2 linked regions of the Archangium violaceum genome follow. The protein of the gene in region 1 interacts with the protein of each later gene in a pairwise test. Links are inferred from orthologs where the notes say so. Each region holds a gene or a part of one and is shown on either strand. Other genes may lie near its edges.

Evidence for each region.
Region 2: the proteins of gyrB (region 1) and gyrA interact in binary tests that used the Escherichia coli proteins (3 or more experiments, as listed by UniProt). The link is inferred for Archangium violaceum from one-to-one orthologs.

Annotation. Positions count from the first base shown.
Region 1 is NZ_CP069338.1:4,000,072-4,003,469, forward strand. Bases 313-3,398 are described here. They hold gyrB (DNA topoisomerase (ATP-hydrolyzing) subunit B), read left to right. Parts: upstream 313-671; coding sequence 672-3,125; downstream 3,126-3,398. Other genes in these bases: JQX13_RS17270 (hypothetical protein), read left to right, coding at 313-545; JQX13_RS17280 (NAD(P)-dependent alcohol dehydrogenase), read left to right, coding at 3,254-3,398. Outside these bases: more of JQX13_RS17270, read left to right, coding at 87-312. UniProt on the Escherichia coli protein: DNA gyrase negatively supercoils closed circular double-stranded DNA in an ATP-dependent manner to maintain chromosomes in an underwound state.
Region 2 is NZ_CP069338.1:4,797,550-4,801,224, forward strand. The notes cover bases 41-3,403. They hold gyrA (DNA gyrase subunit A), read left to right. Parts: upstream 41-431; coding sequence 432-3,203; downstream 3,204-3,403. Other genes in these bases: JQX13_RS20630 (hypothetical protein), read left to right, coding at 41-243; JQX13_RS20640 (trifunctional serine/threonine-protein kinase/ATP-binding protein/sensor histidine kinase), read right to left, coding at 3,342-3,403. In the rest of the region: more of JQX13_RS20630, read left to right, coding at 1-40; more of JQX13_RS20640, read right to left, coding at 3,404-3,675. UniProt on the Escherichia coli protein: A type II topoisomerase that negatively supercoils closed circular double-stranded (ds) DNA in an ATP-dependent manner to maintain chromosomes in an underwound state.

The sequences.
Region 1 (3,398 bases):
GGCGCTTCCTGGCGCTCGCGGGTGGACAGCCGCCATCAGGAAAATCCCCGATGGGCCTTCCAGGAGGTTAGGGTGCTGGCGCTCGCATGGAGCCCCGCTTCTACGCCTTCGATCCCCGCCCGACGCGCCGAGCCCTCTTCGTGGGCGCGTGCGCGCTCGCCGTCCTCAGTGCCTGGGCGCTGGCGGATGCCCGGGCGGCCGGTAACACCCCCCTGGCCATGGCCCGAGCGGGCGTCACGGGAGGGCTGATGCTCGCCTTCGTCTTCGCCTGGCACCGGCTGCGTCCGCGCCCCGGTTGGGGCATCACCCTGAGCGCCCGGGGTGTTCAATTGGCTCGGCCCTTCACGGGCAGCCAGCTCCAACTGTCCTGGGGGCAGATCGAGTCGGTGCGCCGGCTCGGGGGCAAGGGAGAGCTGCTCGGCATCTTCCTGGACGAGGGCGGCCGGGTGCTCGTGACACGGCATCTCTTCCCCTCGCGGGCGGTGTTCGGCGAGCTGGCGAGCGCCCTGGAAGAAAGGAAGCCCGCCCCGCGTTATGACGCATAGCGTCGCGCCAGGCATTTCGTGAATCTTTTCGCTGCCTTGCGTGTTCTCATCCATCTTGTCCGGGGTGCCTCGAAGTGGTAGGCACAACCGGTTCCCCGCGTAGCGTTTTTCAAGGACTTTTCGCGCATGGAAAACATCCCCGCCACCGGCGCCGCCGCGGCGCCGTCGCCCGTGGATTACGACACCGGAGCCATCACGAAGCTGGAGGGCCTGGAGGCCGTCCGCAAGCGTCCGGGCATGTACATCGGCGACACCATGACGTACGGGCTGCACAAGCTCGTCTACGAGGTGGTGGACAACTCGGTCGACGAGGCCCTCGCGGGCCACTGCACGGACATCGAGGTGGTCATCCACGTGGATGGCTCGCTCTCCGTGCAGGACAACGGCCGAGGCATCCCCGTGGGTCCGCACCCGGACCCCAAGTTCAAGGGCAAGGACACGCTCGAGGTGGTGCTGACGGAGCTGCACGCCGGCAGCAAGTTCGGCAACGGCGCCTACAAGGTGTCCGGCGGCCTGCACGGCGTGGGCGTCACCTGCGTCAACTTCCTGTCCGAGTGGTTCAAGGTCCGCATTCAGCGCAACGGCAAGGTGTACGAGCAGTCGTACGCGCGCGGCGTGTCCAATGGTCCGCCGGCGCTCGTGGGCGAGACGGACAAGCGCGGCACGCTCATCTGGTTCAAGCCGGACACCACCGTCATGGAGACGGTGGACTTCAACTTCGACACGCTCAGCCAGCGCATGCGCGAGCTCGCGTTCCTCAACGCCGGCCTGCGCATCGTCATCCGCGACATGCGCATCGGCAAGGAGCACGACTTCAAGTTCGACGGCGGCATCGTCTCCTTCGTCGAGTACATCAACAAGGCGAAGCAGGCGCTCAACGACAAGCCCATCCACTTCCGCACGGAGAAGGAAGGCGTGTCGCTGGAGATCGCCCTGCAGTGGAACGATGGCTATGACGAGCGCATCTTCACCTTCGCCAACAACATCAACACGCACGAGGGTGGCAGCCACCTGTCCGGCTTCAAGGCGGCGCTCACGCGCACGCTCAACAGCTACGCCGAGAAGAGCGGGCAGTGGAAGGACCTGAAGGAGACGCCCACGGGCGAGGACGCGCGCGAGGGTCTGTCCGCCGTCATCTCCGTGAAGCTCTCCAACCCCCAGTTCGAGGGGCAGACGAAGACGAAGCTGGGCAACAGCGAGGTCAAGGGCCTGGTCGAGCAGATGGTGAATGATCAGCTCGCCACCTTCCTCGAGGAGAACCCGGTCGTCAGCAAGAAGATCGTCGCCAAGATTGGCGATGCCACGCGGGCCCGCATCGCCGCGCGCAAGGCGCGTGAGACGGTGCGGCGCAAGGGCGTGCTGGACGGCGGCTCGCTGCCGGGCAAGCTCGCCGACTGCCAGAGCCGCGATCCCAGCGAGAGCGAGCTCTACATCGTCGAGGGTGACTCCGCAGGTGGCTCGGCCAAGCAGGGCCGCGACCGGCGCAACCAGGCCATCCTCCCGCTGCGCGGCAAGATTCTCAACGTCGAGAAGGCGCGCTTCGAGAAGATGCTCACGAGCGCTGAAATCGTGACGCTCATCACCGCGCTGGGCACGGGCATCGGCCGCGAGGATTACGATCCGGAGAAGGCGCGCTACCACCGCATCATCCTGATGACGGACGCCGACGTCGACGGCAGCCACATCCGCACGCTGCTCCTGACGTTCTTCTACCGGCAGATGCCGGAGCTCATCCAGAAGGGCTACCTCTACATCGCGCAGCCGCCGCTCTACAAAGTCACGCGCAACAAGAAGGACATGTACGTGAAGGACGAGCGGGCGCTGAACGACTACCTGCTGCGGACCGCGTCCGAGCACTCGCGCGTGGTGATTCCGGGTGGGGAGATCGGTGGCTCGGAGCTGCGCTCGCTGCTGGAGAAGGTGATTACGTACGAGGAGCGCCTGGAGAAGCTGGCGGCGCGGCGGGACGCGCGCGTGGTGGACGCGCTGGTGCAGGCGTGTGATGTGAACGCGGGCTCTCTGAACGACGAGGCCGTGCTGCGCGAGCAGGTGGAGAAGATGACGGCCTACCTGAAGGCGCGCATGCCGGACACGCTGGGCCGCTTCGAGGTCTCCTTCCCGGAGGATCCGGAGCACCACACGCGCAAGCTGGTGGTGAAGACGGACATCAACGGAGGCCTGCGCCAGACGGTGTTCGACCACGGCTTCCTGTCGTCGCCCGAGTACCTGGAGCTGGTGGGCCTGCGCGACGTGTTCGGCGCGCTGGGCAAGGCGCCGTACACGGTGAAGGTGGGCGATGGGGACGTGACTGCGCTGTCGGTGCAGGAGGTGCTGGCCGCGGTGCGCAAGGACGCGCAGAAGGGGCTGGGCCTGCAGCGCTACAAGGGTCTGGGCGAGATGAACCCGGAGCAGCTCTGGGAGACCACGATGAACCCGGTCACCCGCACGCTGCTGCAGGTGCGCATCGAGGACGCCGTGGAGAGCGACGAAATCTTCTCGCTGCTCATGGGCGAGGCCGTCGAGCCGCGGCGCGAGTTCATCGAGCGCAACGCACTGGACGTGCAGAACCTCGACATCTGAGTGGAATCCTGACGCGAGGCGGCACGAGTGCCGAGGGGGGGGTGACTCCCCAGGGGTGAAGGGGGCCCGGTAGCATGGGGCCCCCGACCTCCGCGTTCCCATGCGGAGAACCCCGCAGAGGAGCACTCATGTCCACCTTCCATGGTTACGCCGCCCCCGCGGCAGGCAAGCCGCTCGAGCCCTTCTCCTTCCAGGCCAGGCCGCTCGGGCCCGGTGACGTGGAGATCGCCATCTCCCACTGCGGCATCTGCCACAGCGATCTGCACCTGCTGA
Region 2 (3,675 bases), 800 kb from region 1 along the record:
TGGGACGCCCAACGCCCGGATATTCCCGAGGACGAGCGTTGGACGGCCGCGCGCTGGGCCCGGCTGGAGGAGCAGGCCTGGCGAGCGGATGAGGCTCGGAGCGGGGCGGACAGCGAGCGCGTCCGCGGCGTCCTCCGGGAGCTCATCCAGAAGCACGGAATCGGCACGGTGTCCCTGCGCGGCTGGAGGGATTCGTCACACCTGGTGAAGTTGGTGCAACAAGCCCGCGAGCTCATCCGTTGAAGAGGTAGAAGAAAACGGCCTGGACGAGTGTCCGATGCCCCCCAACCGGGCAGGCTCGGGCCCCTCTTCCTGGCTCCCCCCCGTCACCCTCGCGTTTCCATTGTTGACGCAGGAAATTCCGGGGGTTACGTAGGCACGTTACCCTGATGGGTCCCCTTCGGGAGGGCCCTCTCCTGACCCCAGATTTCATGGCCGACGACACCACCGACAAGCCGGCAACGCCCCCCGCTCCTCCTCAAGGCAGCGTGGGAGAACTCATCCCCGTCAACATCGAAGACGAGATGCGCCGTTCGTATCTCGACTACTCGATGTCCGTCATCATCGGGCGCGCCCTGCCCGACGTGCGTGACGGCCTCAAGCCCGTGCATCGCCGCGTCCTCTACGCGATGAACGACCTGGGCAACTACCACAACCGCGCCTACAAGAAGAGCGCGCGCGTGGTGGGTGACGTCATCGGTAAGTACCACCCCCACGGTGACACCGCCGTCTACGACGCCATGGTGCGTCTGGCCCAGGAGTGGAGCCTTCGCTACCTGCTGGTGGACGGCCAGGGCAACTTCGGCTCCGTCGACGGCGACTCCCCGGCCGCCATGCGTTACACGGAAGTGCGCATGGACCGCCTGGCCGAGGAGATGCTGGCGGACATCGACAAGGAGACCGTCGACTTCGGTCCCAACTACGACGACTCCACCCTCGAGCCGCTCGTCCTCCCCACCAAGTTCCCCAACCTCCTGGTCAACGGCAGCACGGGCATCGCGGTGGGTATGACCACCAACATCCCGCCGCACAACATGACCGAGGTGCTCGATGGGACGCTGCACCTCATCGATCACCCCGAGGCCAGCGTCCGGGACTTGATGCAGTTCATCCCCGGTCCGGACTTCCCCACCGCCGGCATCATCACCGGCCGCGAGGGCATCCACCGGGCCTACGAGACGGGCCGCGGGCAGATCACCATCCGCGCCCGCACGGAGATCGAAACCTCCAAGAAGGGGGACCGTGAGAGCATCATCGTCACGGAGATTCCCTACCAGGTGAACAAGGCGCGGCTCATCGAGAAGATCGCCGACCTGGTGCGCGAGAAGAAGCTGGAGGGCATCAGCGACATCCGCGACGAGAGCGACCGCCAGGGCATGCGCATCGTCATCGAGCTCAAGCGCGATGCGCTCTCCGGCGTGGTGCTCAACAACCTGTTCGCCAACACCCCGATGGAGACCACCTTCGGGGCGGTGATGCTGGCCATCGACGCGGGCCAGCCGCGCACGCTCACCCTCAAGGAGCTGCTCGAGCGCTTCATCTCGCACCGCCGCGACGTGGTGACGCGCCGCAGCCGCTACGAGCTGCGCAAGGCGCGCGCCCGCCGCCACATCGTCGAGGGCCTGCTCGTCGCGCAGGACCTCATCGACCTGGTGGTGAGCCTCATCCGCGCCTCCAAGGATCCGGACGAGGCGCGCTGGGGCCTGATGAACATCCTCTCGCCCGCCCTCTACGAGCACGAGCGCTTCAGGAACCTGCAGCGCATCGACTACGAGAAGGCGAAGGCGCAGATGGAGCTGCTCGTCTCGCGCGCGCGCAACGAGGTGCCGGCCTACTCGGGCCTGGAGCACCGCTACGAGGGCTCGGGCTTCAGCGAGGAGCAGGCGAAGAACATCCTCGAGATGCGCCTGCAGCGCCTCACCGGTCTGCAGCGCGAGGAGCTGTTCCGCGAGCTCGTGGACCTGGTGAAGGAGATCTTCCGCCTGGAGGACATCCTCGCCAACGAGTCCAGCCTGCTCAACGTCATCAAGACGGAGCTCAAGGAGATCCGCGAGCGCTACGGCGACAAGCGGCGCACGGAGATCACCGGCGCGGCGGAGGAGATCACCAGCGAGGACCTCATCGCCGAGGAGACGATGGTGGTCACGCTGTCGCACACGGGCTACGTGAAGCGCTCGCCGCTCTCCGAGTACCGGGCGCAGAAGCGCGGTGGGCGCGGCAAGACGGGGGCGACGACGAAGGAGGACGATTTCGTCACCGACCTCTTCGTGGCGAGCACGCACGCCTACCTGATGCCCATCACCAACAAGGGCCGGTTGTACTCGCTCAAGGTGCACGAGATTCCGCTGGCGGGCCGCACGTCTCGCGGCAAGGCCATCGTGAACCTGGTGCAGTTCGGCGAGGGCGAGCGGCTGGCGCAGGTGCTGGTGACGCGCGAGTTCGGCGAGAACCAGTACGTCTTCTTCGTCACCAAGCGGGGCGTGGTGAAGCGCACGGACCTGTCGGCGTTCGCCAACGTGCGCGCGAGCGGCATCATCGCGCTGGGCATCGACGACGGGGACGAGCTCGTCGCGGTGAAGATCACCGACGGCACGAAGGACATCCTGCTGTCCACGGCCACGGGCATGAGCATCCGCTTCCCGGAGAGCGAGGTCCGCTCGATGGGCCGTCAGGCCTACGGCGTGAAGGGAATCACGCTGGAGGACGGTGACGAGGTGGTGGGCGCGGACGTGGTGGAGAAGGACACCACCATCCTCACGGTGACGGAGAATGGCTACGGCAAGCGGACGGAGGAGGGCGAGTACCGTCAGCAGGGCCGCGGCGGCAAGGGCATCATCGACATCAAGACCACCGAGCGCAACGGCAAGGTGGTGGGCCTGGTCCAGGTGACGGACAAGGACGAGGTGATGTTGGTGACCAACGGCGGCATGCTCATCCGCATGAAGGCCAAGGAGATCTCCGTCATCGGCCGCAACACGCAGGGCGTGCGGTTGATCGCCCTGGAGAGCGCCGAGGAGAAGGTGACGGGCATCTCGAAGCTGCCGGAGTCGGACGAGACGGAGGAGAACGGAGGCGAGGTGGAGCAGCAGGCCGAGGCGTCCGCGTCATCCGAGTCACCCACGTCCGAGTCCACGACGGAGGCGCCGGCCGTGGAGGCGCCGTCGGAGTCCGGTTCGTCCGAGCCGGAGCCCGAGCAGAGCTGAGTCGCCAACCCCTTCTCCTGTCGTGAGAGGGATTGAGAGAGGGCTGGGGCGAGGGTCATCCTCCCCCGGCCCTCTTCGCGTTTCGAGGCCAGGGGGCCGCATGTGGCGCGGGAGTCGCCGGCGTCCGCGGACGGTAGCCTACGCGAGCGGCAGCTCCAGGGTGGCCGTGGCGCCCTTGCCCGGCCCCTCGCTGTCCAGGGTGAGCCGTCCTCCCAATGACTTCGCCGTCTGCGCGCTCGAGTAGAGCCCCAGGCCCTGCCCATCCGCGCGCGTGGTGAAGCCTTGGGAGAATAGCCGCTCGCGGTGCTCCGCGGCGATCCCCTTGCCGCTGTCCACCACCTGGATGCGCGCCGTGCTCCCCTCCACGTCGAGCCTCACCAGCAGGTGCCGCTGCGCCTGGGCCACGTCGAGCATGGCGTTGCGGGCGTTGGTGATGAGGTTGATGAGGATCTGCAGCACCCGGTGCTTGTCC